4 regions of the Lysinibacillus sp. NPDC093197 genome follow, and region 4 is predicted to be linked to each of the others. Evidence: riboswitches for the same ligand, from Rfam matches in the RefSeq annotation. Region 4 holds a riboswitch; each other region holds the start of a gene.
The links. Region 4 has a riboswitch for cobalamin ahead of ACIP9G_RS01725 (hypothetical protein). Riboswitches for the same ligand answer to the same signal wherever they lie in the genome.
Positions count from the first base shown of each region.

Region 1: linked by a shared signal. The riboswitch ahead of ACIP9G_RS03505 ((2Fe-2S) ferredoxin domain-containing protein) and the one ahead of ACIP9G_RS01725 (hypothetical protein) in region 4 are both predicted to bind cobalamin.
Region 2: linked by a shared signal. The riboswitch ahead of ACIP9G_RS08890 (glutaredoxin family protein) and the one ahead of ACIP9G_RS01725 (hypothetical protein) in region 4 are both predicted to bind cobalamin.
Region 3: linked by a shared signal. The riboswitch ahead of ACIP9G_RS19660 (hypothetical protein) and the one ahead of ACIP9G_RS01725 (hypothetical protein) in region 4 are both predicted to bind cobalamin.

Region 1 covers NZ_JBIVOH010000001.1:677,628-683,907, forward strand. Annotated here, with positions in the region: gene ACIP9G_RS03480 (cobalt-precorrin-5B (C(1))-methyltransferase) at 1-184, opposite strand, end outside; gene ACIP9G_RS03485 (precorrin-8X methylmutase) at 184-843, opposite strand; gene cobK (precorrin-6A reductase) at 856-1,617, opposite strand; gene ACIP9G_RS03495 (sirohydrochlorin chelatase) at 1,614-2,570, opposite strand; gene cobJ (precorrin-3B C(17)-methyltransferase) at 2,585-4,261, opposite strand; gene ACIP9G_RS03505 ((2Fe-2S) ferredoxin domain-containing protein) at 4,265-4,636, opposite strand; cobalamin riboswitch at 4,775-4,954, opposite strand; cobalamin riboswitch at 5,210-5,393, shown strand; partial or broken gene ACIP9G_RS03510 (energy-coupling factor ABC transporter permease) at 5,616-6,280, shown strand.
Region 2 covers NZ_JBIVOH010000002.1:609,147-615,426, reverse strand. Annotated here, with positions in the region: gene ACIP9G_RS08910 (ABC transporter substrate-binding protein) at 1-161, shown strand, start outside; gene ACIP9G_RS08905 (FecCD family ABC transporter permease) at 186-1,214, shown strand; gene ACIP9G_RS08900 (ABC transporter ATP-binding protein) at 1,201-1,989, shown strand; gene ACIP9G_RS08895 (ferrochelatase) at 2,079-2,987, shown strand; cobalamin riboswitch at 3,527-3,703, shown strand; gene ACIP9G_RS08890 (glutaredoxin family protein) at 3,823-4,047, shown strand; gene nrdI (class Ib ribonucleoside-diphosphate reductase assembly flavoprotein NrdI) at 4,044-4,403, shown strand; gene nrdE (class 1b ribonucleoside-diphosphate reductase subunit alpha) at 4,400-6,280, shown strand, end outside.
Region 3 covers NZ_JBIVOH010000009.1:94,475-100,754, reverse strand. Annotated here, with positions in the region: gene ACIP9G_RS19670 (tyrosine-protein phosphatase) at 1-254, opposite strand, end outside; gene ACIP9G_RS19665 (ABC transporter substrate-binding protein) at 525-1,484, opposite strand; gene ACIP9G_RS19660 (hypothetical protein) at 1,486-2,028, opposite strand; cobalamin riboswitch at 2,184-2,393, opposite strand; gene ACIP9G_RS19655 (glutathione peroxidase) at 2,548-3,093, opposite strand; gene ACIP9G_RS19650 (hypothetical protein) at 3,331-3,879, opposite strand; gene ytvI (sporulation integral membrane protein YtvI) at 3,973-5,031, shown strand; gene ACIP9G_RS19640 (C40 family peptidase) at 5,441-6,280, opposite strand, start outside.
Region 4 covers NZ_JBIVOH010000001.1:350,351-356,630, forward strand. Annotated here, with positions in the region: gene ACIP9G_RS01720 (GTP-binding protein) at 1-1,461, shown strand, start outside; gene ACIP9G_RS01725 (hypothetical protein) at 1,673-2,446, opposite strand; cobalamin riboswitch at 2,709-2,892, opposite strand; gene ACIP9G_RS01730 (ABC transporter ATP-binding protein) at 3,073-3,798, opposite strand; gene ACIP9G_RS01735 (ATP-binding cassette domain-containing protein) at 3,811-4,560, opposite strand; gene ACIP9G_RS01740 (ABC transporter permease) at 4,553-5,365, opposite strand; gene ACIP9G_RS01745 (ABC transporter permease) at 5,362-6,280, opposite strand, start outside.

The DNA of each region.
Region 1 (6,280 bases), 330 kb from region 4:
CAAACGTACATTTTTCAATTGTAAATGTTGCATCTCGCCCTATTGGCAAATGAATCGTACTCGTTTCCTGCTCTTCATTTGTTATGAGTGCTAATAATGCCGCTTTCGTAACTGCAGTTGCACAGGCTCCCGTTGTATAACCGTGACGCATGTCTTTAGGATCCTTTTTTGGCTTCCGCTCCATTATTTTTTCGCCTGTTCGTCCGCTAATAATGAAACGGCATTTAAAGCAGCAACCGTCACTGTACTACCGCCTTTACGTCCAACATTTGTAATATAAGGAATCCCCTCTAGCTTTAAAAGCTCTTCTTTCGACTCTGCTGCTGACACAAAGCCTACTGGCATGCCAATAATTAAGTCCGGTTTCGCTAAGCCTTCTTTAATTAAGCGAATTAACTCTAGTAAGGCTGTCGGTGCATTTCCGATTGCATAAATGCCACCTTCGTGTAATTTTGTTGCCTTTTGCATTGAGATTATGGCACGCGTTGTATTTTGTTTTTTCGCTTCAATCGAAACGTCTTCATCTGCGATATAGCAGTGTAAATCCCCACCATGCTTTTGGAAACGTTTTTTTCCTGAACCACTTTCAATCATTTGTACATCAGCAATGACATGACGACCTGCAAGGATCGACTTAATGCCTGCTTCAATTGCACCTGGTGTAATAATGACGCTACGTCCTAATTCGAAGTCAGCAGAAGCGTGGATAATACGACGGACAATTTTCCACTCATCTTCTGTAAAATCATGTTCGCCCATTTCCTCTGCAATTATCGAGAAACTATAATCATAAATTTTGTCTGGGTCTACTGTTAATGGTTTGAAATCTGTTTTGAAATCCATTTGGTTTGCCTCCTAAAGTTTGTGTTGTACAGCTTGTAGTACTTCCTCAAATGAGGAGTATTGTTGGCCATATTGAATATTTGGTCGTGCGATTAAAATCGTTTCAATACCACAGGCAAGTGCAGCGTCTAGCTTTTCATCGACTGAGCCGACTTTGCCACTTTCTTTTGTAATCATCAATGTAACATCGTATTGACGAAATAGTGCTTCGTTTAATTCTTTTGAAAAGGGACCTTGAATAGCAACAATATCTCTTTGCGCCACACCGAGTGCTTCACATTTTTCCATATTATCAAGGCGAGGAAGCATACGTGCAATAACACGTGTATTTTCTAAGCCTTGTAACACCTTTGTAAACGTTGCAAGTGTTTTACTGCCAGTTGTCAGCATAATCACGCCTCGTTTTACAGCTGCTAACTGTGCTGCTTCCTCATAATCTTTAACAACGGTAATAAGAGGGTGTTCGTAATGTTCATTTGCGCGTTCATAACGAATGTATGGAACACCAGCACTCTTTGCTGCTGCCATCGCATTTTTAGAAGCTTCCTCTGCAAATGGATGTGAGGCATCGACAACTAAGCGATACCCTTGTTCTGTAAGTATTGCTGCCATTTCCTCAGCAGTTAGTCTACCAACTAAATGTGGTAGACCTACCTCTGCAAGGCTTGTAGCAGCCGAATCAGTAACAACTGTAGCCGTAATCGCATAGCCCACTGACTGCAATTCAAGTGCTAGATTCCTTGCATCGCTCGTACCAGCTAACATGAAAATCATTTTACTAGCTCCTCGTCATGGTGATGATGATCGTGATGGTGATCATGCTCGTGGTCATGATGGTGGTCATGGTCATGGTCATGGTCATGGTCGTGATGGTGGTCATGGTCGTGATCATGGTCATGATGGTGATGATGATGCGCATGTCCATGTACCGCCGCATAAGCACGATAATTTTCTAAATCCTGCATACCTGTTGATGTACCATTCACAGCTTGTTCAATACGGTTTAACAACACATTTTGTAAACGATCATGGTAGCCAAAATAATTAGCAATTTGGATATCACAGTCAGGATATTGCTCATTAAATTGCTTGCACATGCCATTCATACGTTCCATTAAAATACCTGTGAATAAAAAGTACGGTAGCATAATAATTTTTTTAGCACCGAGCTTGACACAGCGTTCAATGCCTTCTTCAACACGCGGATCTGTCACGCCCATAAATGCGCTTTCCACATACTGAACGTTTAGTTTTTCCCATAACAAACGTGTAATTTTATAAAAATCACCATTTGCCGCTGGGTCACTGCCACCACGTGCAATTAATAAAATAGCAGTATCTTTATGTTCTTCCTCAGTATTGAAGTCGATTTCTGCTAAGCGGTCTTCTAAAATAGCAAAAATTTCGTCATGAATACCGATTGTTTGTCCATACGTGAATGTAATATTTGGATAATGCTCACGTGCATGTTCGATTTCTGCTGGAATATGCATTTTTGAATGACCAGCATGAAGTAAAATAATCGGGATTACATGTACCTCTGTAGCACCCTTCTTCACACAATTCGTTATACCATCTTCAATGTTTGGCGAGGCAAACTCTAAAAAACATGTTTCTACTAAAAAGCTTTCATCGATACGTGGCGTCATTTGCTCTATAAACGTTCGTACCTCGTCATTTCCTGCTGCTAAACGGCTACCATGGCCAACAAATAAAATTGCTTTCATCTTTTATCTCCTCACTAGTCGCCGCACGGAGCTGGCTCTACTTTTATTTTTGACGACATATCTTGATACGTAAAATGCAATATTTTTTTCACCCGTTTGAAGTACTTAAATAAGCGTTCATTTGGATGTGCATTTGCCTTATATTCCTCAATAATGTCTGTAATAAGCGGAATAAGCTGTTCTGGCTCTAGTCCCTCTACAACTGGCTGTGCTGCATGTGCAGTACGCCCTACTGGTTTCGCACCGATAAAAACATCAAATTTACTTTTCCGGTAGACGATACCTATATCGTCAAATACTGCACGATAACACGCCATGCCACAGCCATTAAAGCCAATGTTCAGCGTTTTAGGCAACGACAACCCACCAAGCTTTGCTTGAATCTCCTCTGCATATGGAATTGAATCTGCCTTCTCGCCATAACAGAAGTCACAAGCCTTTAATGACAGCACATCCCCAATTGGTGCGAGTAAAAAGCCTACTTCTCTTAACTTTTCAGTAATAATTTCTGGCTCTGTCGTTGGAATTTTTAAATGAATTTGATGGTCAGGTGTATATTCCATCGTGCCTTCATCTCCCACAACTTCAGCTAACGTCATCATTTGCTGTGGAGTGAAAAATTTATTCGCTACCCCAGGACTAACAGCAAGTTCAAAAATCGACTCCATTTTTTGCTGAACTAACTTCGTTGTAGCCTTTGTGACAGTTGTTCCTTTCACCATGGCTAGTGCAGTTGCTGCCATTTCTAGAGATGATTTTTCTTGTACCGATACAGGCGCAGGTGCTATCGCAATACTACTTTTCAGACGTCCTGCATTTGGATCTGCAGCAAAGTCATGACTTGCAGTACCTGTTTCTTGGTTCATTGCCCACGGCTCATTTTCTTCTCTTAAACGCTGGTGTGGACGTAAAGGCTGTTTTTCTTCTCCAAGTGTATATTTGCGCTGATAGCCACGCGGTGTAATCATTTTATTGTCATAGAAAAATGTCGATGAATTTCCAATAATAACTGTAGTTAACATGCCGATATCATGCTCGAGCATCTCTGCTAAAGTCGTCATCGTTATTTCCTGACGATCACGGTAGGCACTTTTCACAAGTCCTACAGGTGTATCCGGTGATCGATATTCTAGTAAAATCCGTTGTGCTTCTACAATTTGACGTGTACGGCGACCACTTTTTGGGTTATATAACGCAATGACAAAATCGGCCATCGCCGCAGCTTCCACACGCTTTGCAATTAAATTCCAAGGTGTTAAATGATCGCTTAAACTAATCGTGCAAGAATCATGCATAATCGGTGCGCCTAGCAAACTTGCACACGAATTAATAGCAGAAATTCCTGGCACAATTTCGACTTCAACACCTGTTGCTTCCGTCCACCCAAGCTCAATTAGTACTTCATATACAAGTCCAGCCATCCCATATACGCCTGAGTCACCACTCGAAATAACAGAAACGATATTTCCAGCCTCCGCTTGACGTACCGCTTCTTGTGCTCGTGACACTTCTTCTGTCATACCAGTACTAACAATCGACTTCGCACTTACTAAATCTTGAATGAGCTCAACATACGTTTTATAACCGATAATAAATTCACTTTGTTGTAATGCCTCTACAGCACGTGTCGTAATATGCTTGAAATCTCCAGGTCCAAAGCCTACAACAAAAATCTTTCCTTTTTGCGCCATTTTTTACCCCTCTTTCACCTTGTCGATGCCTTTAATGGCTGTTGTTTGTGGGGTACGTTGCAACGTACCTTCTGTCAGTGTAAAAACATGCTCGCTGTGTAAAGAATCATGGTTTAAATCTTTTACAAGTGTTCTACCATGCTCAACTGTTGGTACACGATACCAATTTCCCTGTGGGTACGCGATCACAACACAAGCATCTTTACATCTGCCATTACAACGCGTTCTTGTCGTATGTATTTCCTTATCGAGTGCTAATTTCTCTATTTCGTCTCGTATTGCGAGCGTAATTTCCTCAGCTTCTTTTTTCATGCAACTACTACCATTACAAATAAAAAGATGGGTTTTCATGCCCTCTAAATTCCAAGTTGTCATTGCTTTTCTCCCCTCATTCTACTTTTAGGAAAAAGAAAAAACCTTTACTCGATATCGAAGAGTAAAGGTTTTATAGAAGCCAAAATAAAAACGAATATACACGTATCCGCTCTCGCTTCACTTCTCCCTCCGAAAAGTTTGCATATCATCAACTAAGCAGGTTTCCTGACTTAAGCTTCCTCTTACTTTCGCGCCTTCCCAAGTTTTCAGTGGCATTGCGATTTCATCAGCTATTACAGTAGCGGGGGCTGTATCGGATTTACACCGATTTCCCTATTATCTCGAAGTATATCGAGCACTTAATGATGGATTTATATTTAAATTTTAAAATGAAATGTTAATAAAACGAATATAAAACTGTTTCTATCATAGCCTATCATTTTTATACTTTTCAACATTTCTTTTTTATTTATTAGATTTTTAATAAAATTTCAACAAATATTTCATTAAAATTGATAGATTTTCTCTGACATTTATCTGAATTTTCTAGATTGTTATTTTATAAAAAATTTTTTACAAAAAAAAGGATAGCTTATGATTGGAAAAACATGTTACACTTCTTCGTGAAAACTCACAACTTCATCTTTTTTCGGTGCGAAGTGTATACATTTCGCTTAAAAGGGAAGCCGGTTCAAGTCCGGCGCGGTCCCGCCACTGTACTAGGGAATTTTATAGAAAATGTCACTGTCCATAGGACGGGAAGGCCTATAAAATGTTGAACTAAAGCCAGGAGACCTGCCGAGAAAATCGTGATCGTTTCAACCTACGAGGAGAGGTGTGCGGCTTGGCAAATGACAGTTCTATTTGCTTTTTCAGCTATGCACTTTTTCCGAAACGGAGAAGTGCTTTTTTTATTGCGCACGCTACATTCGAAAATTACTGTTGAGGAGGAAAGGTTTTGAAATTTTCTTTTTGGAAACTTAGTTATTTCTTAGTGGCTCTTTTACTAGTACCAAAACGAGCGTTTGCCATGCATATCATGGAAGGATTTTTGCCGATTGAATGGGCGATTTTTTGGTGGGTTATTTCGATTCCATTTATTATTTTAGGATTACGTTCTATTCGTAAAACAATTGACGAAAATCCTGAAACGAAAATGATATTAGGCTTATCAGGTGCATTCGCATTCGTCTTATCGGCACTGAAAATTCCATCAGTAACAGGAAGTTGCTCACATCCTACTGGTGTTGGCCTTGGTACAGTTCTTTTTGGACCATTAGCCATGAGTGTGATTGGAACAATCGTTTTATTATTCCAATCATTACTTTTAGCACATGGTGGTATTACCACTTTAGGTGCAAATGCTTTCTCTATGGCGATTGTAGGACCAATTATTGCGTATTATGTCTTTAAAGGTTCTCAAAAAATCGGTCTATCATTCTCTATTGCTGTCTTTTTTGCACGATGCTTGGGGACTTAGGTACATATGTTGTCACTTCAGTTCAATTAGCATTGGCTTTCCCTTCTGAAGTAGGAGGCTTTATGGCTTCATTCACAAAATTTGCAGGTATTTTTGCTTTAACACAAATCCCTCTAGCAATTAGTGAAGGAATTTTAACAGTTATCGTTATGAATTTCTTAAAAAAATACAATGTGAGCGAATTAAAGGCACTACGTGTTTTCTCAGCAAAGGAGGCACATTAG
Region 2 (6,280 bases), on a different contig from region 4:
AATTGAAAGAAAATGCGGCGTGGAAAAATTTAGATGCAGTAAAAAATAATCAGATTATCATTTTACCAGCAGAATTGTTTGACAATCCTGGCACACAGGTTGTAGAAGCCATTGACTATATGCGAGGAGTTTTAAAGACAGCAGAAGAAGCAGTGAAATAATTGTTTATAGCGGGGAAATGACGAATGATAGTAGAAGAGGAAAAATATGCACACCCTCTTGCTAAAAAACGAAGAATGGCTCTCATTATGTTACCGATCCTGTTGATTATAGTAAGTGTTGGTAGCCTTATGATCGGGCAAGTTTCGTTTTCGGTAAGTGAAGTGTTTAATGGAATTTTTAGTTCAGAAGATACGATGGCACGACGAATCGTGTGGGAAATCCGTATGCCCCGTATATTAACGGGTATAATTATAGGCGTTTGTTTGGCTATTGCAGGTTCGATTTTACAAGGTGTCATGCAAAATCCATTAGCTGACCCAGGGGTTATTGGAATTACTTCTGGCGCTGGAATTATGGCAGTGGCAGTAATGGTTGTTTTTCCTGGCTATATCATATACTTACCTATTGCAGCTTTTTTAGGTGCCTTTGTCGCCGCAATGATAGTGTATTCTTTATCGGTGAAAAAGGGTGGTACATCCCCAATGCGAATTATTTTAGTAGGGGTAGCCATTAATGCACTTTGTGGTGCAGGAACAAATGCACTTATGATTTTGTATAGCGATCGTGTACAATCTGTCCTGCCATGGTTGTCTGGTGGTTTGACTGGTGTTGGTTGGGTGCAGTTTAAAATGATTATTTACTATGTTCTTGTAGCAATTGTATTATCCTTTTATGCAATTAAACATATTCGTATTATGCGTCTAGGAGATGAAATGGCAAGCCTTTTAGGGCACAATGTTGAACGAAGTCGATTCTTTTTAATTGCATTAAGTACGCTATTAGCAGGAATAGCAGTAAGTGTTGCCGGATTAATTGGGTTTGTCGGTTTGGTTGTACCGCATATTTTACGACTAATTATCGGTGGAGATCATAAATATTTACTACCTACTTCAGCTTTAGCTGGTGGCTTACTTGTTGTTTTCGCTGATACAATTGCGAGAACAGTATTTGATCCTATTGAGTTTCCTGTTGGCATTTTACTAGCATTTATTGGTGGGCCGTATTTCCTTTATTTAATTCATAGAAAGGGGAATTCCATTGCTACGAACTGAGCACATTCAATATCAACATGAGTTCACCAAGTTCAAGTTAGATGATATTACCTTGAAGATCAATGAAGGAGAAGTTGTTAGTTTAATAGGTCCAAATGGCTCGGGGAAATCAACATTATTACGTGTGATTTCACGTCTTTTAAAACCAAATAGTGGTACAGTATTTTTAGATGAACGAAACATTCATGAAATGAAGTCGAAAGAAGTGGCTAAAACACTAACGATGCTCCCGCAAATGAATAGTCATCAATTAGATTTAACAGTGCGCGAGTTAGTAGAGTTTGGGCGTCATCCGCATAGCGGAGGGAAGACGGTCCTGTCAAAAGAGGATAAAGAAATTGTCGATTGGGCGATTGATGTAACTGGATTGAAAGACTTGCAAAATCGTGTTCTGCCTTCGATGTCTGGAGGTGAACGACAACGTGCTTGGATTGCAATGACTGTAGCGCAGCATCCTAAAGTGTTACTGCTAGATGAACCAACAACATATCTAGATATTGCACATCAATTAGAAGTGATGGAGCTTGTAAAAGAGTTAAATCATAAATACAATATGACCGTTATTATGGTGTTACATGATATTAACCAAGCTGCACAAAATAGTGAACGGCTGATTGTACTAAAGAAAGGAAAAATACATTACGACGATTCACCACATTGTGTATTATGTAAAGAAATGTTTCAAACAATTTTTGAAATTGATGCTGAAATTTATATGCAAGATGGAAATCCAATCTTTACCCCGGTAAAATTGTGCTCAAGTTCTTGCAAATGATGAAAGCTCATGTTTCGGGTAGAAATATGCAGCAACTACAACACCCATAAAAATTAACTTATTATAATGAAGAAAAGGAGATTTAAAATATGATTGGTATAATTTATTACGCTTATGGCGCACCGAAATCTTTAGACGATGTAACACCTTATTTTACACATATAATGAAAGGTAAAACACCACCACCACACGTGATTGAAAACGTTACGGCACAATTTAAAAAATTAGGCGGTGTTGATCCATTAGCAGCAAATACGGGGCGTATTGCTAAAGGGCTGGAACATTCTTTACAGAATCGCTTAACACAGCCTGTAAAAGTATATAATGCATACAAACATACAGAACCTTATATTCCAGATGTTGTTGACACAATGCTTGAAGATGGTATTACAACCTTTATTACGCTACCTGTAAATCCGATTATGTCTACAGGTGCTGCAGCGTTTCATGATGAAGTTAGTACGTTATTAGCTTCTCATGACGTTAAGGTCATTCATGCGAAAAATTGGCATTTAAACGATGAATTACTTGCTGTATATAAAGATCGTGTTCAACGTGCATTTGAATGGATTCCAGTTGAAAAACGAGCACAGACGCATGTTTTATATACCGTCCATAGTCAACCAATTGATCCCGAAAAAAACGAAAACTATGTACGTCAGTTTTCCGAATTAGCCGAAGCCATTTCAAAAGCAGTTCAAATTGATAACTGGCATATTACATATCGAAGCGGTCATGGGAAAGGTGACTGGCTAGGTCCAAATGTAAAAGATAAAATTAATTCATTACAAGGCGAGGGTGCTCAAGGTATCGTCACTTGTGAGCTCCTTTCCCTTTCAGCGGATATTGAGTCTTATTTTGAAGTCGGATATGAATGTCATAGATTATGTGAGGAACTTCAAGTAGAATTTGCCAAATCGGAGTTTCCAGGTGATAGCTATGATACCATTCAAGCTTTAGCTGCCATTGTCGAGTCATTTATTCCAGCTCATAACTGAGCTAGTCGGTACCATTACGTGTAGTCATGCTTAAAACTTATATTGCCATCTGATGTCGAGATTTCATTGATGTCAGATGGCTATTTGTTTTTAATTAGAAAAGCAAACGAGTGCAAAACAACAAAGACAGGTTTGATCGCTACAAAATGATTAAAAATGAAATCGAACATACGGCAGGTTCATTTTAAAATCTTTTTTCTAAAAAGTAATAGGGCTTACGATAGTGGCTAAAATGGTTTAACAGATATAAACTTATATTAAGAAGTATATTAAATATAATCTTCAGTTTAATATAGGCTGCAGTAGGTAGCATAATAATTCCTTGAGATTCTATGAATAATCTCTATAAATCAAGCTATAATTCTTTGGAACTACTAACTATGTTGTTTATTATGCTTAACTAGCTAGTCGTTTTCATTTATTAACAGTTTGTTCTTCCTAAAGAATATAATGAAAAGTTACACTATAAAGAATTCACTTTTCTGGATTTACTTTTTACTTGAAGGATGGTACACTTAATTGTGTTCAATAACAATATATTGTGTTCGTTTTATGTAGGTACTACTATATGTAGTTTAATAGGGAAGTTCGGTATATCCGACGCTGTCCCCGCAACTGTTAAGCTGACGATGATTTAATCCACTGTGCGTTGGTATGGGAAGGATATCAGAGAATGAAGCAAAGCCAGGAGACCTGCCTATCATAAAACAAATCAACCTTTCTTCGGGGAATAAGAAATGGGGACGTGACTATTCTTTGGCTTTTTTACGTTTCTAACTTAGGCTGTCTCTCCCGAGAGATAGCCTTTTTATATTATGAAAAGAGGGAATTTAAAATGAAACTTTATACTAAAACTATATGCCCAAAATGTCTTTGGGTCAAATCGGAATTACAACGTGCAGGACTTGAGGCAGAAATTGTGAATATTGATCATGACGAACAAGCAAAACAAAAAATTATGGACGCAGGTTTTTTAAGTGTGCCTGTTCTTGAAGTAAATGACACATTTATAGGAGATGTCAAAGAAATTGTTTCTCAAATTGAGATGATTGCAATATGATCGTTTATGCCAGTCGTACAGGTAATGTGCGAAGTATTGTTACTAAATTAGATGGTGAGTCAATTGAAATTTATGATGGATTATTGTTGACTGAGCCCTATCTTTTAATTACATACACAGACGGCTTAGGTGATATTCCTGCAAAAGTAGCCCGCTTTTTAGAGCAAAACAAGGAATTTTGCAAGGGAGTAGCTGTTAGTGGTAATAGTAATTTTGGACATCATGTGTTTGGCGGAGCTGGTGAGAAAATTGCAGAAGCCTATAAGGTCCCGTTAGTATGTAAATTAGATTTACGGGGATATCAGGCTGATTATGAAGTAATACAAATGTTTTATGAAACGAGGGTGAAGGGATGAAAACATATTTAAAGCTTAATAATGAGGTGCTTAATCGCTATAGCACGACAGGTCAATTAGAGCTTGAAAAGGACCGTGAAGCAACACGCCGTTATTTTTTAGAATATGTAAATGTGCGTCTACGTTATTTTATTGATATTGAAGAAAAAATTCGCTATTTAGTCGATGAGGGTTACTATGAGAAACAATTTATCGACATGTATGATATAGATTTTATTAAACATCTATACAAAAAAGCATACGATTACAATTTCCGTTTCCCTTCATTTATGAGTGCGAGTAAATTTTATGATAGCTACGCAATGAAAAGTCGTGACGGAGAAGAAATTTTAGAAAAATATGAAGATCGTATTGTTATCATCGCTTTATATTTAGCACAAGGGAACACTGTGTTAGCAGAACGTTCTGTTGAGGCAATGATGGAAGCGTACCAACCAGCAACGCCAACTGCATTAAACAGTGGGAAAAAAGCGCGTGGCGAATTAGTAAGCTGCTTTAAACTATCAATGGACGATTCAATGAATAGTATTGCTGAAAATATTGGTTATTGTTTGGAGCTATCTCGCCTTGGAGGTGGAGTGGGGGTAAACTTAACAGATTTACGTCCATTAGGTGATCCAATTAAAGAAATTTTAAATCGTGCAAGTGGTGTTATCCCAGTTGCTAAACTTTTAGAAAATTCTTTTAGCTATTCGAATCAGCTTGGACAACGAAACGGCTCTGGCGTTGTCTATCTAAATATTTTCCACGCAGATATAGAAAATTTTATTTCATCGAAAAAGCCAAATGCGGATGATAAAATCCGTCTAGCAACACTATCAACAGGTATTATTATTCCAAGTATTTTCTTTGAACTTATGAAACGTGATAAAGATATTGTGTTGTTTAGCCCATATGATATTTATAAAGAATATGGTAAACGGATGTCTGAAATCTCAATTACTGAGATGTATTACGAGTTACTAGATAACCCGAATATCCGTAAAATTAAACGCTTGAATGCTCGTCGACTTTATACAGAAGTGAAAAAAGCCCAATTTGAATCAGGCTATCCTTTCGAAATTTTTGATGATAATGTCAACGATGTACATCCACTTAAAAATATAGGCCGTGTAAAAATGTCAAACCTATGTACAGAAATTCTACAAGTACAAGAAACAAGTATAATTTCTGACCAAAATGAACCAAATGAATACGGGCTGGATGTATCGTGTAACCTAGGTTCAATTGATATTCATGCCGCAAGTAAAGTAAATGATTTTGGAACATTAGTTGATACGGCAATGCATTTATTAACGAATGTGTCGCAAATGACGAACATCACGAATGTACCGCCTGTAGCTAAAGCAAATAAACTAATGCATTCGGTAGGGCTTGGTTGTATGAATTTACATGGCCATCTTGTTACAGAAGGAATCATGTATGGTTCAAAGGATTCGATTGATTTTATGGACAGCTTTATGGAAGCAATGAACTATTATTCACTTAAATCATCTATGGAGATTGCTAAGGAAAGAGGCGAAACTTTCTACCGTTTTGAGGATAGTGATTATGCTTCAGGCGTTTATTTTGATCAATATGTAAACAAAATCGAAGTAGAGCTCTCACCTGTTGTATTAAAAGCACTAGGAAATATTCCAATTGTGACATCAAAAATGTGGGAAACATTAAAACAGGATGTCATGCAATATGGTTTATTCCATTCTTATCGTCTAGCTATTGCACCAACTGGTAGTATTTCATACATTCGTAGCTGTACAGCTTCGATTGCACCAAGTACTGAGCGCGTAGAGGTACGTGATTATGCGGATAGTCGAACAATTTATCCAATGCCACATTTAACAAATGATAACAGTCATTTATATGTTGAAGCATAT
Region 3 (6,280 bases), on a different contig from region 4:
TGAATATACTTTGCGCCCTTGAATGTGGGATTAGGATTATTTTGAGCCTCTTGTTGATCTCGGTAATCGAATATTGTTTTTACTCCTAGTGCTTCAAAGCGCTCCTTATCCGCCGGTGTCATCTTACCTAGTGCAGCCGAACGATATAGCAATCCATTCTTAACCACTCTGCCATCTCGCGTCTTATAGCCACCCATATCGCGGAAATTTAAGACTGCCTCAAACGGAATAACCTTCATGTCAAACTGTGTCATCCACTACGCCTCCCTTATTTAAGCAATCATTTATATTTCTATTTTATAGAACAACTGAAGATAATACCAATTATTCACAAAACCTTTTAGTAGAGATTCAAAGTCTATGAATCATCGGTTGTCTTGAAGATATCGGAGGTTGAAGACCGTGAAGCCTGTACTTAGCGGACAACAACATTCACAAGCAAAAAAGTGTTAGATTGATCGCAGTCAATCTAACACTTTATCTCTTTTGCCCAAGTTTTAATGGTTGGCTTTCACCATTTATCCTTATTTAAATAATTCGGGATATACTGCTTTTGCTACCATCTCAACAGCTTCACCAATACGTGGACCTGGACGATTGGAAATATCAGTATCAATATAATTTACTGCTTTATCTTGAATAGCAGTAATTGTATTCCATCCATCACGCCCAAGAATTTCGCCTACTGAGTCTTCTACATAGTTTACTGTTGTTAAAATAACTTGAGGATTTTTCGCGATAACATCTTCCTCAGAAACTTTTACCCATCCTGTTTGATCACCAAATACATTGTTCACATTCGCTGCATCAAGAATCTCTTGTTGGAAAGTACCAGCTGCTGTTGTATAAATATCTGGCTTAGGGCTAATTTCTAAATAAACATTTTTCGGTGTTTCTACAGTTTTTACTTTTGCTTGCACATCCGCAATTTTCGCTTTAATATCTTTGTTTAATTGCTCACCTTTATCTTGAACACCCATCACTTCAGCAATTTGTTGAATATCTCCATAAACATCTTCAAATGATGCGGCTGATTTAATAACAAATACTTTCACGCCTGCATCTTCAAGACCTTTAAGGGCATCTAGTGTCTCGTCATTACCTGTGTAATAAGCAATTACAACATCTGGCTTTAGCGCTACAATTTTCTCGCTATTGAATGTTACAGAATCTGACACTCGTTCGATTTTTTTTGCTTCTTCTGGGTAAGTATCATATTCAGTTGCCCCAACTACTTTATCGCCAACACCTAGTGCAAATAGAACTTCAGTGTTACTCGGTTGTAATGACACAACCGTTTTTGGTACTGCATCAAATGCTACTTCTACATCGCGATCATCTGTCACTTTGTAGCCTGTTTGCTCAGCTTGTTGTCCTGTTTTCGATGTATCGTCCTTTTTAGCTTCATTTGCTGTGCCGCAACCTGCCAATACAAGTGCTAACATTAACACTGTAAGCCATTGGAATTTAAATAGTTTCTTCACTTTACACATTCTCCTTCTTTTTCTTCATCGGATATGATTTGCTTATAAACGGTATTTCAGCAATACCAGCTTGTTGATTCATGTATACAGCCATTACAAAAAATACATTAGCTAATAATCCTAAGTAATCGAAAAGGATGGCTGGTACTTCTCTTTCCTCAGAAACTTTATGTAGAACACGGTATGATTTTTTTGCCTCACTACGACATAAATGAAGCGCAGTTGCAGCCCCCGTACCTTGTGGTAAAACAAAGTTTTGGATTTCTTCCTTTACATGCCCCACATAAAAATCATAGCGCTCGCTAAGCCATAACAAATCTTCTTCCGTTACCGCTAATTTGCCACGTACTGAGCCATTTACATGGTAGGCCATTGGCAAAATAGTCAATAAATCTGTCGCCACTACTTCAACTTTTTCAGCTTTTACAGCCGTCAATGCTACACCGACATGAGTTGTTAAACTATCCGTACGAATCTCAAAATCTACTGTAGATATTTTTTCACGCATGAACGGGTAGCAAGAATAACGGGCATCTTTTTTCATACTTAGTCCCTTCTTTCTTTCATGAACAGATTTTGCTTTACAGGTGCATAAAAAAACGCCGCTCCCTAGGGAACGACGAAAATAGCATATATAGTGCCGCCTCACGCGACATTGCCTATGTATTTGCCGTATATCCTCCTAGCTTCCGAAGAGTTTTTATACATTAAATAAAGGTCGGTCTCCTGGCTCGTACAGCTCACTACCCAATGCAGTAGCGATATCATAAAACCTTCCCATCTTGGGTCTTCCCCTTTTCGACAGTGGCATTTATTATGATTCTTGTACTTACAGTTGCGGAAACAGCTTCGGTTTTACACCGAATTCCCGATTATGCTAAAGTTAGCACCATTATTCTGCAAGAATTATTCACTTGATTAGCAGTTTATCATATATTGATTTGAAAGAGTAGTTGCGAGATTGTGGAATATTCGAATATATTTATACAAAACTTAGCACTATTTCTACATAGTGATCCGCTATTTGTTATTCCAGCCTAAAAATTCTGATTAAAATAGCTAGCTATAAAATTTTTTCAATAGCTTGCTCAATATCTAATTGTGAATCTGTTGGTTCAAAGCGCTCAACTGTATGACCTTGATTATCTACTAAAAATTTCGTAAAGTTCCAACGAATGTTACGTCCATCTAAAAAGCTAGGTGCAATTTGGATAATAGCCTCAGCTAACATCTTTTCCTGCATATTCGCCTTTCCGAATTCACGAAAATCTACTTCATGCTTTAAATAATTGAATAACGGATGTGTCTCTTCTCCATTAACCTGAACTAGTTCAAAAATCGGGAAAGTTACCCCGTAGTTAAGTTGACAAAGTTGAGTTGTCTCAACTCCATCTTCTGGGTTCTGCTGTCCAAACTGATTACATGGGAAACCTAAAACAACGAAATTTTCCTTGTCATATTTATTATACATTTTTTGTAAATCTTCAAATTGATATGTAAAATCACATTGGTTGGCTGTGTTGACGATTAACATTGTCTTTCCACGAAATGTCTCCATTGATAAAATTTCACCATTTGGCTTTTTCACTAAATAATTATAAATCCCCATTTTCTCGACCCGACCCTTTCTTATTTACAAAAATTATACTGTTACTATGCTATATACAGTTGCAGATTTACGTGTTTCCTCTTTATAGATAGTTTCTGGCTCTCACTTATACTAAAGCTTACGTCAGTATATAAGACCTATCAAAAACTGAATCCATCCTCCTGTTTTCATTATAATCAATAACTTTTCTTTCTTCAAAATAACACACTTGGGCATAAAAATAGCCATCTCGCTATTTTAACGGATGGCTGTTTTATATTTCTTTTTGTATTTTATATCCTGCTCTTCTTCTATTAATCTCTTTGCAATATCCAGTAAGTTTTGATCATTCGTAGCATCAAACAATTTCTTGAAGGAGACAATAATATCATATCGAATACGCGATGGTTGCTTTTCATCGATACATGTTTGGAACCTTTTCGCTAAATACGAAACAATTAAATCCCTTTGAACTTGTCCAGCAAGCCCAATTTGCCAAATTGCTTGAAGAGCATGCCTTGCAGTTACTGTTTTTTCATCGTATGTTACGGCCCAAATTTTTAAAAAATCATCCAGAACACGTTCTTCCGGGTCACTTTTTGCTGCTAATGCACATAAAAACTGTGCTGCCCGTGCACGAGCATGTCCATCTGTATATGTAAGGGCTTTAATAAGCTGTTCCCAAACTGCATATGTCCAATCTACTGGTTCTTGCATAATTTTTATCAATCTTCTATACGACTCGTATTCAATCTCACGGTCACGCTCTGTTAAATTACTAAAAAGTTGCAAAATCTCTTTTTCCATGATTTATCCCTACCTTCATTCTTTCAGAACGTTTTCAAATTTTAATTTTTTTATGTTACACTTTACTTAAAAATAACGATAAAAGGAGAGCTTATGAATAGAACTATAACTCGAAAGTTGACTATACGAACTCTAGCGATTATATGCCTACTTATAGCCTTATATTTTATCATTCCTGTCTCCGTGCCAATTATTTTAGCAGGTATTACAGCTTTTTTATTAGAACCCATTGTTATGTTTTTTAAACGAAAATGGAAAATGTCGCGAAAAATAGCTGTTGCTTTTATATACATAGTAAGTGTTATTTTTATTTCTATTATTTGTTACTTTACTATTACGCAACTAATGTCGCAAATTATTTCCATTTCAAAGCAAGCACCTTACTATATTTCTAAATTATCCGAGATGTGGGGTCATATGCAAGAGAATATTTCAAAATATACAGAAGACTTTCCAACTGAAGTGAGTGCTTCACTTCAAAAAACGACAACCGACTTCATTGAGAAAGTTGAAGAATCTTTTTTAAACTTCTTTAATTATACCAAAGTTACGACCTTCTTTTCACAAATTCCAAGCCTCTTTATAAGTCTTCTTGTTTATATGATCGCCCTATTTCTATTTATGCTAGATTTACCAAAATTAAAACAGTCAACTTACAAATTTTTAAAGCCTACAACTGAAGAGAAATTGAAAATTATTACTAATCGTTTAAAAGATGCATTTTTCGGTTTTATGAAGGCTCAGATTCTTGTTAGCTTTATTATAGCTGGGGTTACACTTGTAGGTTTACTACTTATTCAACCGAAATATGTGATAGTAATGACCATAATTATTTGGATTATTGATGTTATCCCGTTCCTTGGCTCAATTATTATTTTAGCACCTTGGGGAACTTATCACCTCCTGTTGGGTAATACAGCGATTGCCATTAAGCTCTTTGTTCTTGCAGCTATTTTATTAATTATTCGCCGAACTGTCGAGCCTAAAGTAATGGGTGCACATATCGGCTTACCCCCTCTGCCAACATTAATCGCGATGTTTATCGGTTTGCAATTGTTTGGCGTCATCGGCTTACTCGTAGGACCATTTGTTATCATCTTCCTCTTCGCCTTAAAAGAAACAGGGATTATCAAATTCAATTTTAAAATTTAATATAAGATTGAAAAAAATATACTGCAGTTAGGGATATTCTATTTGATGGGCGTATAAATACCAAAAGGCACTCTCGGTTCTTTTTAAACAGAGGGTGCCTTACATTTTTGTCTATTTACAACTACTAGAATATGAAGTTATAAATTGATTGACTCAGCTTTCTTTAAGAAGCGTTTGATTATTACTGCTTCTTCTACACAAGTAATGTAAGCAGTTGGCGCAATCGTTTTATCCGTGTAATTTAATTGTTTGGACTAAATTCCTTAGTGTCTGTTACAGTTTTTAAAACTGTTATACAGATTTATGTTTATAGATTTTCAAATAAAAATAGCACCCATTATCGTTACTTGATAATGAATGCTATTTTATTTAACTTTTTTGCTATTAAAATCGTCTAACTAATATAGACTTATTGAATACGACCGAAGCCTACTAAATATTGGTTCCACCAATCAAGTGACTCAATGACTACCCCTTTATTTTGAGCATCAATCATTGTGTTATTACCAAGGTAAATACCAACATGCGCTACGCCTGAGCCATAGCTGAAGAATACTAAGTCACCAACACGAGCTTCACTTGCTGAAATTCGTTTTGTTGATAAATATTGTTGTGATGCTGTACGAGGTAATGATACGCCAGCTTGCTTGTAAGACCATTGTACAAGACCTGAGCAGTCAAAGCCTGTTGTAGGATTACTGCCACCCCAAACATATGAACGACCTAGGAATTGCTTCGCTGTAGAAATAGCATCACCTGAAGATGCAGTACCTGAACCAGATCCAACTATGATTGGTTGAGGTTTGCTACCACCGTTATTTTTACCGCTAGTGTTAGTGTTGTTGTTATTGTTGTTGACATGAACTACAGGTGTAGCTGCTTGAAGTGCACGTAACCGAGCTGCTTCTTCTTCCGCTGCCTTACGCTCTGCTTCAAGACGCTCTTCTTCTTGTTTCGTTGCAATTTGTGCCTTTAATGCAAGTGATTTTGCTTGGTTTTCAGCTTTTTTTACTTCCATTTCGCTTTCTTTTTGTTGAAGCTCTTGGAATTGTTTTTGAAGCTCTTTTTGTTTTTCATCTAATGTTGCTTTTTGTTCTTCTAATTTCGCTTTGTCTGCTTCTTGTTGATTTACTAGCTCTTGGTCAGCATCCATTAATGTTTTTACCGCTACGACACGGTCCATTAAATCTGCAAAGCTCTTCGATTCTAGAACAACGCTTAAGTATACACCCACTGTGTTATCTTGTGC
Region 4 (6,280 bases):
ACAGATTATGTCCAGAGCCACATTGCTGAATGGCTAGCTGAACGTGATGAACAACTACTCGATGCCTATTTGACAGAAAATCTCGATGCACAAACATGCCTATTACAGTTGCAAAAGTTGATTAAACAAGAGCAAGCATTTCCTTGCTTTACTGGTGCGGCATTAAAGGATATTGGAATAAAAGAATTTTTATCACAGCTCCCTCTACTTACGGAGACTCGATTCGACCATCAAGCACCGTTTCAAGGAGAGGTATTTAAAATTCGCCATGATGGAACTCAACGGTTAACGTTTATCAAAGCATTGCAAGGAACTTTACATACACGCCAAGACTTTACATTTGGTGATGTGACTGAAAAAATAACTGAAATTCGTTTATATAATGGCAGCCATTTTGACACAACACAAGAAGTGCAAGCAGGAGAAATTTTCGCGGTTAAAGGGCTTAGTCTAGCAAAAGTCGGTGATATTTTAGGTAATACAATACCTCCTCAGCCATATGAGCTTGTGCCTACGTTACAAGCTAAAGTACAGTATGATGGACAACAGCATATAAAAGAAGTTTTACAAGTATTCCGTTTACTTGAAGCGGAGGAACCATCGTTACGAGTCGTTTGGCATGAGAAATTCCAAGAAATCCATGTACATATTATGGGTGTTATTCAACTTGAAGTACTTGCTGAAGTGTTAAAAAATCGCTTTTCACTTTCTGTTACTTTTGGTGAGCCAAAAATCTTATATATGGAATCAATCGTAACAACTGTAACAGGATACGGTCATTTCGAGCCTTTAAAGCATTATGCTGAGGTACACCTGTTAATGGAGCCTAATATTCGTGGAACTGGTAACACTTTTGTTAACGCTTGTCATGCTGATGATTTATCAGTTGGAAACCAACGACTAATTGAAAAACATCTATTTGAACGAGAGCATCACGGTGTTTTAACAGGCTCCCCAGTGACAGATGTATGCTTCACCCTTTTGACGGGACGTGCTCATATCAAGCATACAGAGGGTGGCGATTTTCGCGAAGCAACTTTCCGTGCACTTCGACAAGGGCTGGAGCAAGCCGAAAATATATTGCTTGAACCATATTATCGCTTTAAATTGAAAGCATCGAATGATTTTATCGGTCGTATGATGAACGATATCCAGCAAGCAGATGGGACTTTTGATGACCCTCTATTAACAGAGGAACAAGTAACATTAACAGGACGTGTTCCTGTTGCAACATTTATGCATTATAGTACTACTTTCGCTGCTTATACAAACGGCAAAGGGTCAATATCGTTACAATTTGATGGCTATGATAAATGCCATAATAGTGAAGAAATAATTGCGCAAATCAATTACAATAAACAGGCAGATCCCGACTATACATCATCAAGTATTTTTTGTGCGAAAGGAAAGGGCTATTCAGTTCCTTGGTATGAGGCAAAAGAAGCCATGCATTGCTTGTAATTATCCGAGAAACCGCATTTTCCAAAGCATAACAGCGATTGGGGGATGATTTATCGGTTATTTAGCAAGTTTTATTGCCGATTTGAATGGTTTTATCGGCGATTCAGCGACTTTTATCGGCGATTCAGCTAGTTTTTATGGCGATTTCAAAAGTTATCCATAAAAAATGACAGAAGGCATCGAAAACATCTCGATGCCTTTTATATTAATCTTATAAAGCTTTTTTCGCTTTCGCAACAAAGTTATTCGCTGATTCCACAATTACGTAACCATTACTATTCGAAAAATCAACAAGAACCGAACCTGGTTTACTCTTTAAAATTTGTAATTGCTCAATTAATTGAAGCAATAATTGATGACCATTGCCTCTTGGATGCCAATTTAAATGATAGTCATTTAATTCTTTCACACTTTGAAGAAATTGAGCGTATTCACACTCTACATACTTTATTAAATGTACTATTTTATTACTATCTTGATTTGTATGAACGACTAACGACAACTCTTCTAAATAGGTGTGATAGAAACGCATAACCATCGAGCATAGTAAATCATTGACTCTTGCAGCACTTAAGATGGGCTTTGGCTCTAAATCAAGCCTATCTAAATTTGGTTTAGCTCGAATCGAATCAATACGTGTTATTAAATGATACGGCTCACCATTTACCTCATATACGATTGGATTTGTTGGCATGTACATCATAAAGGCATTCTTTTTTGTTTTCAGCTCATCCGCTACACTTGCTTTAGCAAAAAGGCACCCTTCATATACCTCATTTTGAATCCAAATGATGCCTTTGTTATAGAAAATTTGATTAAATAAACGTTCGTTCCGAATAAGTCCTGTTGCTAAAAACTGATCAACAAGTGCTTCAATGACCATTCTCGTTTTTGGCTGCTTGGCAACTTCAATGCGCGGCAGTTTACAAATCTTCATATCTCCATATTGCTTTTCCTGTGTTGTACAAACATGAATTTTCGTCATACGTGCACCTCTTTTCGTACATATTTTCAAAACAAATGTTTCGATTACATAAAAAGACGGATTTCCTGCTAAATAAGAGGAAATCCGTCGTTACGGCTAATCATTATCATTCATCCAGTAACATCAAACATTGCACCAATGGGAGAGATTTGGCTCGATGCCGTATCCCTTTATATCCTTTGGTTTTTATCGTTTGACGTACTGTGACGAACAGAACATTCTGTTTTGTCAACATGCCACCTCCTATTCCTCGTAGGTTATTGGTGTGTACTTGTAACAGGCAGGTCTCCTGACTTATGGTCATCGCTTCTTTTCACCTTCCCATCATTTGACAGTGGTATTTGAAAAGACGCTCACATTTACAGTTGCGGGACAGTGTCGGACTTGCACCGACTTCCCTTTTCAGTAAATTGCACGCAATTTACACCTATTACTACACGCTATTCAGTTGTAATAAAATGTATAGTATCGCTAGTATACTATTAAATCACATTGTAAAGTAATGGAATTTCAATGTCAATGAACAGTACAAGGTATCTATTTGGACTTACAGATTAATATAGTTTTGAGTACATTCGTAAAAAAGATATTTTTCCATCCAAATCAAAGCTAATTATTTTCAAATATCATTCACTTTCCATCGCTTGAAATAGCTTTTGAGCATAGCTATCGGTGAAATTAAATGCACCTTGTTCCTTGTACTGTTCATCGACAATTTCGCCAGCTTTCATTACATAAATCCGTTCACTTAAATATGAAACTGCTTTTAAATCATGAGAAATAAATAAAATAGCCATGTTTCTTTCTTTATTTAACGAAATTAATAAATCGATAATTTCCCGCTGAATTAGACGATCTAGGCTAGAAACAATTTCATCACATACTATCAATTTCGGTTCAACTAGAATAGAGCGTAATAAATTTACTCTTTGCTTCTCCCCACCACTAAGTTCAGAGGGCAGAGATTGTAATACATCGTTTGATAACTTGACCTTCTCAAGCATCGTTTGTAAATAGGTGTCCGTCACGAATTTTTGATGCTGCAATGGCTCCCTTAATAGTTCCTTAACCGTCCACATAGGGTTTAAAGCATTACTAGCATTTTGGAATATAATTTGGCACTTTTCATAAAAGGACTTCCGATTGTTCTTTGTGATTTGTTGATTTTGAAAAATTACGGTCCCTTTATCAGGTGATTCTAGCTGCATAATGACTTTGGCTAAAGTACTTTTACCGCTTCCACTTTCTCCTACAAGTCCGACGATTTCGCCTTCTCCTACAGTAAGGTTTATATTTGCTAACACTTGCTGCCCTGTTCGATAGCTTTTATTTACGTTTTCTACCCGAAGCAACTAAAACACCTCCTAAAAATGATTTGTGACAAGCCGTTTTGTATACGGATGTTTTGGTTGCTCAAAAATTTCTGTCGCTTGCCCCTTCTCGACAATCTCTCCATTTTTCATCACAACAATCGTATCCGCTAGTGAAACTGCAACCCCTAAATCATGGGTAATCAATATAATAGTTGTTCCCAGTTGAGCATGTAGATTTTTTAGTAATGTAATAAAGTGTTGTTGATGCAACATATCTAGTGCAGAAGTTGGTTCATCAGCTATCAAAATGTCTGGCTTATTATACAATGCACAGGCAAGCATACAACGTTGCAGCATACCCCCTGACAACTCAAATGGATAGCAATCTAATACATCTTCGGTCAAATTTAATTCCTTTAAGATAGCGGTCATTTTTGGCAGAAACATCTCTTTCTCCTCGCCCATTCGTAAGGCAGTAAACATATACAATTGTTGTTTCATTTTTTGGGTAGGAGAAAAGCTATTTGTAGCATCTTGAAAAATAGTAAAGATATGCTTTGTCCGTAACAGTAACCTATCTTTTTTTGACATCGCCATTATATTTTTCCCATTAAAGTACACTGCCCCTGTCGTCTCAGCTTGTGGCGGGAGCATTCCTAAAATAGCTGATACGGTTGTGCTTTTCCCACTCCCACTTTCACCAATAACTGCTGTAATTTGGCCTTTTGGCACAGTTAACGAGATATTGTGGATGAGATTTTTATCGTTCACTCGAACAGTTAAATTGTCGATTTTAAACATGTGATCGTTCTCCTCCTTGTTTGAAAGTGCTCCCGATTGCTTGCACACATAATATCGTCACAAAAATCATAAACCCAGGAAAAAGGCCGATCCACCAAGCACCAACGAGTAAATCATTTTGCGCTGTGTACAGCATCGTCCCCCATGACGGGATGGCTGGCGGCACACCGATGCCTAAAAAGCTTAAAGACACTTCGGTAAAAATCGCACCAGCAAAATTAAATATCGTCACGACAAAGATGGCTGGCAAACTATTACGTAATAAATGACTAAATAATATTTTCCACAATGGGGTACGGAACATTTTAGCCATTTGAACAAATTCCATTTCCTTTAAACGAATAAACTCTGAGCGCACGATTCGAGCTGTAACAAACCAGCCTGTGAATCCGATAATCATGGCCATTCGCCAAACACTTCCTTGCATAATTGCTTGCAGGGCAAGCACAATGACCAAGGATGGAATCGTTAAAAATGCCTCCAAAATGCGCATCATTATTACATCGACGGCACCACCAACAAAACCGCTTATACCACCGTAAATAATGCCTACAATGCTAGAAATTACGACTGACACAATGGCGATGAAAAGTGTCACTTTTCCCCCCACAAGTATTCGTGATAAAACATCTCTGCCTAGCTGATCTGTACCGAGTAAATGTGTAAGATTAGGTGCTTCATAAATCTGATTCATATCCATTGCATTTGGTTCAAAAGGTGCCAACAGTGAGGAGAAGATGGTTGTTCCTAAAATTATGCAAAGAAGTGCAAGCCAAAATAGTGGCATCTTCCGTCGTTTTCTCATACTATTTTCCCTCTTCTCAATCTAGGGTTGATGCAAATCATTAAAACGTCGATTACAAATAAGCAAATGACCACCACAACACCAATAATCAGAATGGCTCCCATAAGTACAGGAAAATCCTTTACCATCACTGATTTCACTAGCAGTGATCCTAAACCTGACCAGCCAAAGAGTGTTTCAACTACTATGGAACCACCAAAGAATGAAGGAATCGTCACACCCATATAATTGATATACGGAATAACAGAATTCCGTAGTATGAGGTTTCTTATTTGTCGGTCTGGTACTCCATTTGCACGCGCAACTTGGACATAATAACTACGATTCTCTGCCTTAACACTATCCTGTAAAAAACGTGCGAATATGCCCACATGAGAAATTACTAAAACGATTAAAGGGAGCACAATATGGTTTAAACGATCAAGCCAACCTCCATTGCCACGCACATCATTCATACCTGAAGAAGGAAACCAACCAAGCTGTAGCGAAAATATTATAATACAGACAATACCTAGCCAAAATGGAGGAATCGCAGAACTTGCAATACTAAAGATGGATAATCCTCGATCCAATAAAGAACCTTCTTTCATTCCTGCCCGTAATCCTAGCCAAGTAGAGACAATTATAACGATGAATAACGTGAGTGCCACCAGCTGTAATGTGTTGGGTAAACGCTCTAATAAAATCGTTATTACTGGTCTACCTTCTTTTGCAGAATAGCCCAAATTCCCTTTTACCGCTTCACCTAGCCAAGTGCCATATTGAAGAAGAACTGGCCTATCTAAGCCAAACGCTTTTTCAATTCGTTCTTGCTCAGCTACTGTTAATGTTTGAGCATTGCCTCCATAATAAGCCGCCGCCGGATTGCCAGGTGCAGCATGCATAATGAAAAAAGAGAGGAAGCTCACGATAATG